2 regions of the Bacillus sp. MUM 13 genome follow, and region 2 is predicted to be linked to the other one. Evidence: predicted binding sites of a transcription regulator. Region 2 holds the regulator's gene; the other holds the start of a gene.
The links. Region 2 encodes NrdR, which represses ribonucleotide reductase genes. Its sites were predicted from a motif close to AACACNATATATNGTGTT; they were not measured.
Positions count from the first base shown of each region.

Region 1: BIV59_RS04770 (vitamin B12-dependent ribonucleotide reductase) is a predicted target of NrdR. The motif match lies at 2,768-2,785, and genes of this name have one in related genera.

Region 1 covers NZ_MLYQ01000013.1:57,049-62,240, forward strand. Annotated here, with positions in the region: gene BIV59_RS04750 (NUDIX hydrolase) at 245-676, shown strand; gene BIV59_RS04760 (rhodanese-like domain-containing protein) at 1,075-1,455, opposite strand; gene BIV59_RS04765 (lipoate--protein ligase family protein) at 1,645-2,481, shown strand; gene BIV59_RS04770 (vitamin B12-dependent ribonucleotide reductase) at 2,900-5,192, shown strand, end outside.
Region 2 covers NZ_MLYQ01000022.1:45,565-50,756, forward strand. Annotated here, with positions in the region: gene dnaI (primosomal protein DnaI) at 251-1,192, opposite strand; gene BIV59_RS07235 (replication initiation and membrane attachment family protein) at 1,179-2,609, opposite strand; gene nrdR (transcriptional regulator NrdR) at 2,755-3,219, opposite strand; gene BIV59_RS07245 (hypothetical protein) at 3,363-3,758, opposite strand; gene speD (adenosylmethionine decarboxylase) at 3,943-4,323, opposite strand; gene BIV59_RS07255 (glyceraldehyde-3-phosphate dehydrogenase) at 4,798-5,192, opposite strand, start outside.

The sequences.
Region 1 (5,192 bases), on a different contig from region 2:
CGCTGTTCTTCATGCATGATGATTGAACCGCCGGAAACAGAATTCAAGGAAACCCTCGTCGGCCAAAAATCCGTACTTATTCCATGTTTTTTTTGCTTTTTCACGTATGGAAAAACAACAGGTACAAGGGAATTGTTGAAAGCCGTCTGTTTTCATGGAATGCGGCATGTGATATGTTTATTTTATCAAAATTTTCCAAATGAATAGTGATTCCGTTAAAACATAAAAGAAATGGGGAACTAAGTTGGTACAAAGCACACAAGATATATATTCACCGCCAAAACATATCGTTTCAGCAGCGACTATTGTATTGAATGAACAAAAGGAAATTCTATTAATTAAGGGACCCAGAAGAGGCTGGGAAATGCCAGGCGGACAAGTGGAAGAAGGAGAATCCTTGAAAGATGCTGCAATAAGGGAAACCAAGGAGGAGACAGGTATTGATATTGAAGTCTTGAAATTTTGTGGAATATACCAGAATGTGAACTCTTCCATATGCAATACACTGTTTGTAGCTAAGCCGGTTGGAGGCAAATTAACGACGTCACCAGAAAGTTTGGAAGTAGGGTATTATCCTATCGAGCAAGCACTGGAAATGGTCACTTGGAAGAATTTCAGAGAAAGAATTGTACACTGTCTGAATGAAGACACACACCCTTTCTATATTGAATTTTAACGATATTATACTTAATTATATAGGAGGAACTCTAAACCGTCTGTAGAGGGAGAGGGGTCCCTGTATGCTCACAGTATAGAGAAAATAGATATGAAGAAAGAAGGTAGCCTAAGTTTTTAATGTTTTGTGTGAGGCGTTTGTATGGTTAAGTCAGGTTGATTGGAGCGTAAGGTGCGAGACTCCTGCGGGAATAGCAGGAAGGGGAGACCCCGCAGGCACAGCCGAGGAGGCTCACCGCCTGCCCCGCGGAAAGCGAGCATCCTGGAGCGGAAATCAACCACCTTGTTTCATAGCAGCAATCCTTTAAAGGTTTTCTCAGGAAAAAAAAAAGAATCCATTGCTGATGGATTCCTGTTTCGTTCATATTTATAGAAGTGCTGAATGGTCAGCAGGCGTCATTAATTGTTTGACTTAATTTTTCCGCTCCATTGCTTGAAGCCGCCTTTTAAATGATACAGCTCTTTGTAGCCTTTTTTGTGCAGCAGCTGTGCAGCCCTTGCGCTTCTTAGGCCGCTCTGGCAATAGAGATATACCGGCTTGTCCGGGCGAAGCTCTTTAAGGCGGGGCTTCATTTGGGTAAGCGGAATATTTCTTGCACCAAGTATATGCCCATTATCATATTCGCTTGTTTCGCGGACATCGATCAGCTGTGCCTTTCGGTATCCGGCTACGAATTCATCCTGGCTGAGCGTCTTTACAATGCGGCGCTGATTGAACCAGTTGAATGCTGAATAAACAATAACGGCAGCAGCGATGACGATTAATATGTATAATCCCATGAAAAATTCTCCTTTCTGACTAAATCCAACTTGCAGACACCACTTATTATATAATTACAGCGCACGATAATCAAAAGATTTTTCCAGTGTTTATCATTATCCTGCGATAAAACTATTTCCTTTTTATTAAGTGCCAATTTTGTTAAACTACAATTGGATAGAAATACTAAGCAGTGAAGAGGGTTATATATGAATAAGGAAACTTGGGCCTTTATTGATTCCGGGAATTGTTCCCCATCCTTTAATATGGCCATGGATGAAGCACTATTAAACTGGCACAGTGCCGGGAAGATACCGCCAATTATCCGGTTTTATGGCTGGGATCCTGCCACTCTTTCCATCGGATATTTCCAAAAAGCAGAAAAAGAAATTAATCTTGAAGAAGTCAAAAGGCAGGGGCTTGGCTTTGTGAGACGGCCTACTGGAGGCCGCGCGGTCCTGCATGAACACGAACTTACATATAGCGTTATCGTGAATGAAGAATATCCGGATATGCCTAAAAATGTAACAGAGGCTTACCGGGTAATATCAGAAGGAATACTTAAAGGGTTTATAAATTTAGGGCTGGATGCGTATTTCGCAGTCCCTAGAACAGAAAAAGAAAAGAACGCCCTAAAGGAGCCGCGTTCGTCGGTTTGTTTTGATGCACCAAGCTGGTATGAGCTTGTGGTGGAGGGCAGGAAAGTGGCCGGCAGCGCACAAACGCGCCAAAAAGGCGTGATTCTGCAGCATGGCTCCATTTTATTGGATCTTGAAGATGAAAAGCTGTTCAGCTTATTTAACTTTTCAAGTGACAGGCTCAAGGAAAGAATGATGAAGAGCTTTAAAAGCAAGGCGGTTGCCATTAACGATATTGCGGGACGGACTATTTCCCTTGATGAAGCAAAAACGGCTTTTGAAAAGGGTTTCGCTGAGGGACTCGGCATCAATCTAAAGCCATATCAGCTATCAGAGGAACAGCTTGCAGAAGTGAATGAAATTGCCAAAAGCAAATATGAAAGCGAAGACTGGAATTTTATGAGATAACGTAAAGCGGCATTGTCCGCTTTTTTTATTTGTCTCATTTTCCTCCAGCTAAGAAGTAAACACGAAAAAAATATTTTTTTTATTGAAGGATTTTAACAATCATTGATAATAAAGGCTTTTTTAGCTTAATAAAAAAGCAACTCCTGAAATGTTCGAAATACCTTCAAAAACTAACAAAAATCGATATTTTTCTTCCTTTTTCTTTTACTTGGAGGTTTTATGGAGTTTGACAAAAAGAAATTATCTCTAACTAAATTCAATATATAGTAGTTAATTTGTTAATTCGAACACTATATATTGATTTTGGTGTTTTAATATGATAAATTGAGGGTACTTTTTAATTCGAATGGCAAAAGCAGCACTACATATAGATTCGAACAGTTAAAGTCAGAAATGGATACACAAAGGAGAGGGAATCATGTCTGTAATAATGAACCAAAAGAGGAAAATAAATGTAGACAGGCTGAATAAGGATATTTCTTTATTTCCGCAGGTTCATCCTGTAACGCCTGAAATGAATACGGCCCATAAAGGAGTGTCAAGGCTTGTCATGCTTGACCGCTATGCCTTTAAGGATACAGAGAAAATCACATTGGCCATCGGGGATTTTGTTGTATTGACAATCAAGGAAGATCCGAAATTTCCGGCAAGAGGGCTTGGCTATATTACAGACATCGATTGGGAAAACAAAAAGGCGAAGGTCTCGGTTGAAGATGAGTACCGCGGTTCGCTTGACACCCAGGAGGAAGTGGAGACTGGCATCGTAAACCGTCCGCTTGATGTTATTGAAAAACCTCTCGAAGTTTTTTATGAGCAAATTGCGAAAAGAAATGCGACAGGCCTTGTTTCTGTAGAAGCTTCGGAAGATAAGCAGAAAGAATGGTTTGAAAAATATTATCAGGAATTGTCGAGCATGAACTTTGTTCCGGCTGGAAGGGTGCTATATGGCGCGGGCGCCAATACAGATGTAACCTATTTCAACTGCTATGTTATGCCTTTTATCCAGGATTCCCGTGAAGGCATCTCCGAGCATAGAAAGCAGGTCATGGAAATCATGAGCCGCGGCGGCGGTGTCGGAACGAATGGTTCGACTCTTCGTCCGCGCAATACTCTTGCAAAGGGTGTGAACGGAAAATCATCTGGCTCCGTCTCATGGCTGGATGATATTGCAAAGCTGACACATCTTGTTGAGCAGGGCGGAAGCAGGCGCGGCGCACAAATGATTATGCTTGCTGACTGGCATCCTGATATTATTGAGTTCATCATTTCCAAGATGCAAAACCCGCGTATCCTCAGATATCTCATGGAAAATACAGAGGACGAGACGATCAGGAAATATGCAAATGAAAAGCTGAAGTTCACTCCGCTTAGCGAGCAGGAAGAATCCATGTACCAGGGGATCATCAATTATAAGCATATTCCCGGATTGGGCGGATTTAATGATAAAATCATCAGGGAAGCGGAAGAAAAGATCAGGACTGGCGGCAATTACAGCGTGCATAACCAGGAATTCCTTACGGGCGCAAATATTTCAGTCTGCCTGACAAAGGAATTTATGGAAGCTGTTGAAAACGACGGAGTCTATGAACTGAGATTCCCGGATACAGAAGGTTACAGCCCGGAAGAAATGGAAATTTACAACCGGGAATGGCATGAAGTCGGTGATGTCCGCGAATGGGAAAAACGCGGCATGAAGGTTCGTGTATACAGAAAAATCCAGGCAAAAGAGCTTTGGAACCTGATCAATATATGTGCGACTTATTCGGCTGAACCAGGCATTTTCTTTATCGACAATGCAAATGACATGACGAATGCAAAGAGCTATGGCCAGCAGGTTGTAGCAACCAATCCGTGCGGCGAACAGCCTCTTGCGCCTTATTCTGTATGTAACCTGGCAGCAGTTAACCTTGCTGAAATGGCGGATAAGGAAAATAAAACCGTCAATTTTGAAAAATTGAAGCAGACCGTTGAAATTGGGGTCAGGATGCAGGATAACGTAATTGATGCCACTCCATACTTCCTGGCAGAAAATAAAAAGCAGGCACTTGGAGAGCGCAGGGTAGGCCTTGGCGTTATGGGTCTGCATGATTTATTGATTTACTGTGAAACAGAATACGGCTCCGAAGAAGGCAATGTGCTGATTGACAAAGTGTTTGAAACAATTGCTGTATCAGCTTACAGGGCATCAATCGAGCTGGCAAAGGAAAAAGGAAGCTTCCCGTTCCTGACTGGTTCGACTGAAGCGGAGACTCTAGAGTTAAGAAATGCTTTTATCCAGACAGGATTCATGAAAAAAATGCCTGAGGATATCCGTGAAGACATTATCAAATACGGAATCCGCAATTCCCACTTGCTGACAGTGGCGCCGACAGGAAGCACCGGAACAATGGTGGGCGTTTCAACAGGCCTTGAACCGTATTTTTCATTCACCTATTTCCGCAGCGGCCGCTTAGGCAAGTTTATTGAGGTGAAAGCGGATATTGTCCAGGAATATCTTGCAGCGCATCCAGAGGCAGACGCCGGCAATTTGCCGGAATGGTTTATTTCAGCCATGGAACTTGCACCTGAAGCACATGCAGACGTACAGTGCATCATCCAGCGCTGGATTGACAGTTCCATCAGCAAAACCGTCAACGCGCCTAAAGGCTATAATGTAGACCAGGTTCAGAAGGTATATGAACGCTTATATAAAGGCGGTGCCAAAGGCGGAA
Region 2 (5,192 bases):
ATTGAAAGAGGGGGTTGATTTCCGCTCCAGGATGCTCGCTTTCCGTGGGGCGGGCGGTGAGCCTCACAAGCGCGCTTGCGGGGTCTCACCTTCCCGCTAATCCCACAGGAGTCTCGCACCTTACACTCCAATCAACCCGGTTTAACAACAGGTTCGCTTCACAGAACAATTAAAAAACAAAAATCTTTAAAAATAGAGCTTAAAACATAAAAACAGGCAGCTGTCCGCAGCCGCCTGTTTAATGTAAATTTTAAAGTCTTCTATTTTTCCCGTTTAAATGGATAGGCTCAGCCAGATAGCGGATCCTCTCCATGACCCGTGCTGCCTTTACTTCTTCTTTTTCCCCCCGCTGTGAAAAGGTTAAATGATTTTTCAAGCCGTCCATGTCGAAATTGGACGTGAAAAAGGTAGGAAGATTTTCAAGCATTCTAAACTGCAGAATGGGCCCGATGACTTCATCTCTTCCCCAGCTTGTCATCGTTTCCGCACCAAAATCATCAAGCATAAGTATAGGAGCATGCTTGGTCATTTCTATTTTTTCATTGATCGTATTGTCCCCAATGGACCCTTTTAGTTCTCTGAGAAAGTCAGGCACATATACAATCAGGGAAGAAATTTGTTTTTTGGCCAGCTCATTTGCAATGGCCCCAAGCAGATATGTCTTCCCGACACCAAATTTCCCATACAGGAATAACCCCTTCTGCTTTTTCCCAGGCTCATAATCCATCACAAAGGCCATTGCCTTTTCGCCTGCATCCATTCTGCCTGCAGACGAATCGCTCAGATAAAAATCTTCTATGCCTGCAGACAGTATATCCCTCGGAACATACAGGCTCTGAATCAGTTTTTCCCGTTTGGTTTTTTCATCATGAACTATTTTCCGGGGACATGGCTCGTAATGAAGATCAATTCCATTGCCTTGAAGGACCAAATGCGGCTGATAGCCTTCCATCACATTTATGCAGCCTTCAAGGCTTGGACATTTTTCACAGCCATTTTTACTTTGTGTGCTATATTCATAAAGCTTCATCAGGTTTTTATCCACAGTTTCCTTCGAAATGGCGGAACTGTTTTCATTTAAAAAATAACGGACATTTTCATCATTCAGGATTTCATTTTTAGTCCGTTCATATCTTTTCTGAAAATCTCCGGTATTAGCAAGCTTATTCAGCGATTTATCAATCCGTTCCACGGGCTGCTTCACCTCCAGTTTTTAGCTTTCTTAATTTTTCCTCAAACTGTCTCTTCCGTTCTTCAAGGCTCTCATTTTCGGTAACCTTCGCAGCCGCTGCAGGAGAGCTTTCATTGTCTTCCACTTCATTCAGCCACTCTGGAACAGATTCCGTCCTAATGGCTTTTTTCGAGCGGGTATTTCCTGTTTTCTTATTATCTGCCCATTCCTGATATTGCCTGTGCTCGCTTTTGGCGAGCTCCATGGCCTCTGCAACCGTAACAACACGCTTTCTTGCCCAATGGCTCGCAATTTTTTCCACATAAGCCTTCGTCAGCTTCATATCAGTTTTGATCATCACATATTCAACAAGCACATTCGTTACTCCCGGTGTCAGGTTTTGCTTGAGCATAATATCCTCGAGAATCTGCAAATCAGATTTGGACGGCTCAGCACCGCCAGATAGCTGGATCAAACGGCTGCGCGGCGATACGGTTTCTAAATGGCGGATATAAAGCTGTTCCTTCGTTTTAGGCTCTTCGGAATGTGAAATATATTTTAGGGGCTGAACCCTTTCAATAAGGCTCGGCATGTCAGCATGATATTCCATCTGGTACCAGTCGCGGGCTGATTTCCTCAGTTCTTCCAGATCAATTTCATTGTCTATATCAAGAGAGCCGAGAACAAGCTTTTGCATCTGTATGGGATCAATTCCATATAAAAAGGAGAGCTTGGCAATCGTGTCCCTGACCTTCAAATTAAATGCCCTGCGCGGCACGAGCGAGGTTTTGATGCCAGCAAACAGCAAATCAAAATCAAATGTATGCTCAAACCCCTGCAGCTCTACGCCTTCTTTTCGATTCATTAATCTCTTGGACTGGTCTACGCTTAAATCCTTTAAAGACTCATCTGTAACATACAAAGAATCAAGGTGATCCGAAGCGAAGATTTCCGCAAAAGATTTGGTTACCTGTTCATATTCCCCAACAGGCACACGATCATCACAGAAGAATTTCTTCAGGCGCATAAATTGGGCTTTTCCTACTTTTTTATATAAATAAATGTTCAGCATGCCGTCCGTGAAAAACTGTTCCGGACTCAGCGGCGGATTCACTTCATAAATAAACTGCTTGTTTTCATCTGCCTTCTTTTTATAAACCGTCAAAAGGCCGATACCTTCTAGCTTGGTTCTCGCATCATATATTTCTCTCAAATTCATGCTCATTGTGTTCATCAAATTATAATGCAGGGAAGACTCTGACCAAAGGCGGTTTTCTTCAAGCTCACTCCATAAAGTCATATAAAGGCTGATGCATACCGGCCCGATCAGCGGCTGATACAATAGTGTCAATACTTTGCGGTCATAATCATGAAGCAGCCCTGCTGATGATACCGAATATCGGTCTACGGGAAGCAATTCCTGCCAGTGGTTGGACATCCATATTCAAACCTTTCCAAAGTGAATCATAGCGGGTGCAGGAGCCGCAGCTGCCAGGCCGCCCGCGTTCACAGTCAACAGTAGTTTGCGCAATCTTTTATGATTTCACGGCTTTTCAGTGAAAAAAAGAGCCAAAGTAGTTGCCTCAGCTCTTTTTCTCTTTATTAATTAAATCCTTCAATTCATCTATAAATACATTAATATCTTTAAACTGCCTGTACACGGATGCAAATCTGACATAAGCAATTTCATCTACCCCTGCCAGCTTGTCCATGACCATTTCGCCAATGCTGTCGCTCTTGACTTCCGATATCCCCTGGCTTCTCAGTTCCTTTTCAACGAAATTTGTAATTTCCTCTAGTTCCTTCAAAGGCACAGGACGCTTTTCGCATGCCCTTATCAGGCCGCGGAGAATCTTATCCCTGCTGAATTCCTCTCGGGTTCCCCCTTTTTTCACAACGATTAGAGGTATTTCCTCAACCTTTTCGAATGTTGTGAAACGGTACCCGCACACCTCGCATTCCCTTCGGCGGCGGATGGAGCGGCTTTCGTCTACAGGCCGGGAGTCCAATACTCGTGTGCCGTTATATTGGCAGGACGGGCATTTCATCATTTATCAGCTCCGTTTATGCAGTTCTCCCTATCCATGGAGAACGAACCATTTTCATACCATTATACTATAAAAAGAACCTGTCAGTACAAGAAGAAATAAAGAACTGTTCAGAAGCTTTCAGAGCTCCTGGAAGCCAGCAATTATGCTTTTTTTCCGGCTGCAGCCGGGAGCTTCTTGTCAAGTTGTTCGTAGGAACCAGCAGCCACCCTGGACAGTAGCGGATATACCCCGGTCAGGGAGCGCTTTTCCGTGGAGACTGTAAAATCGACTGCAGTTTCAAACGGTTTTACGGTTACGACGGTTGCAATAATGGATATGCGCGGGGCCTTTCGGGTCACAGCAAAAACTTCACCGTGCTCCTTTGAAACAGATTTAATTTCAAATTGCTGTTTATTTGCAAAAATCTCTTCTGCTGCACGAAGCGCTGTTTCTGCATTCGCTTTATAATAATGCGTCCTTAGCAATTCATCTTTATGATGATCGTTCGTTTCACATTGCTGATTGTACCGTTTAAAAATAGACTGAAACAAAGCCATACACATCATCCTTGAAATTGTTTTGATGTAATCATTATACATGTCGAACTGTGTAAAAAAAAGCATAAGCATCATATTCCGAGGAACAAAGAGCAGTAATGGCAAGGCAAGTATGCCTGAAATTCCCTATTTCCCTGCAAATAAAAAGAGACGCCGCGCGGGCATCTCCTGAATCGTCATTAAATTATAGTGCATTAACTTTAGTATTTTTCACTTGTACAGGGCCCATTCCACGCGGAAGTTCGATATTTTCGCGTGTTTGTGCATTCAATGCCTCTGCAATGTAGTCTGCAGCAATGTGCGGGTTCAAATCTCCGCATGTATACACATCTATGCTTGCATATCCGTGTTCAGGAAAGCTGTGGATAGTCAGATGAGACTCAGAAATAATTACTACTCCGCTAACTCCCTGTGGTGCAAATTTATGGAAGGCCACTTCACGGACCTCTGCTCCAGATTTTAATGCTGCATCAACAAAAACCTGCTCAATATAATTCATATCGTTTAATTTTTCGAAGTCACAGCCCCAAAGTTCTGATATTACATGTCTGCCCATTGTTTCCATGTTTATGTTTCCCCCTTAACATGATAAAAATATTTTTGTAAATTTCAAGCAAATAACTACCACGGGGGAAAGTTAGTCCAAAGAGGTCCTAACCCTTTAAGTAGCCATTATGAAGGTCTAACCTAAGAAGTTCACGAATCATAGTATACTTTGTTTATTATTACTTTGCAACATATCTTTTTTATATCCAGCTATCTGAAAATCCCTTGATTTTACACGAAACGGGGAGCAGCCCGCACTCTGCATATCTTTTCCAAAATAAAAATCCATATTAAAAATGTTTCTTTATTGCTGTCCGTCATTTATAAAGGGAGTTTTCGTAAACGTTGCAGCTGTGAAACAAGGTGGCTGATTTCCGCTTCGGGATGCTCGTTCCAATTAACATGATTTAACAATGGGTTTTCCTCTCAGACTCATTAACTTAAGAAATGATCCAAAAAAAGAAGCTTCCCTCTTCAGGGGAGCTCCTTCTGTTTATCCTACCTTCATTTCTTTCATACTAAGCATTTCATCTGCCACCAGGTTCACAAGGTCCACAACACGGCAGGAATAACCCCATTCATTATCATACCAGGCTAAGACCTTCACCTTCCTTGTCCCCATGACCATTGTTGACAGTCCATCAATGATGGCTGAATGAGGATTCGTGTTAAAGTCTATTGATACAAGCGGCTCATCCGTGAAATCAAGGATTCCTTTTAAAGGCCCTTTTGAAGCAGTAATAAAGGCTTCATTAACCTCATCAAGAGTAACATCTCTTTTTACATCGACCACAAGATCCACAAGCGAGACATTTGGGGTCGGTACTCTTAAGGCCATTCCGTGAAGCTTGCCCTTTAACTGCGGAAGCACTAGCGAAAGTGCTTTTG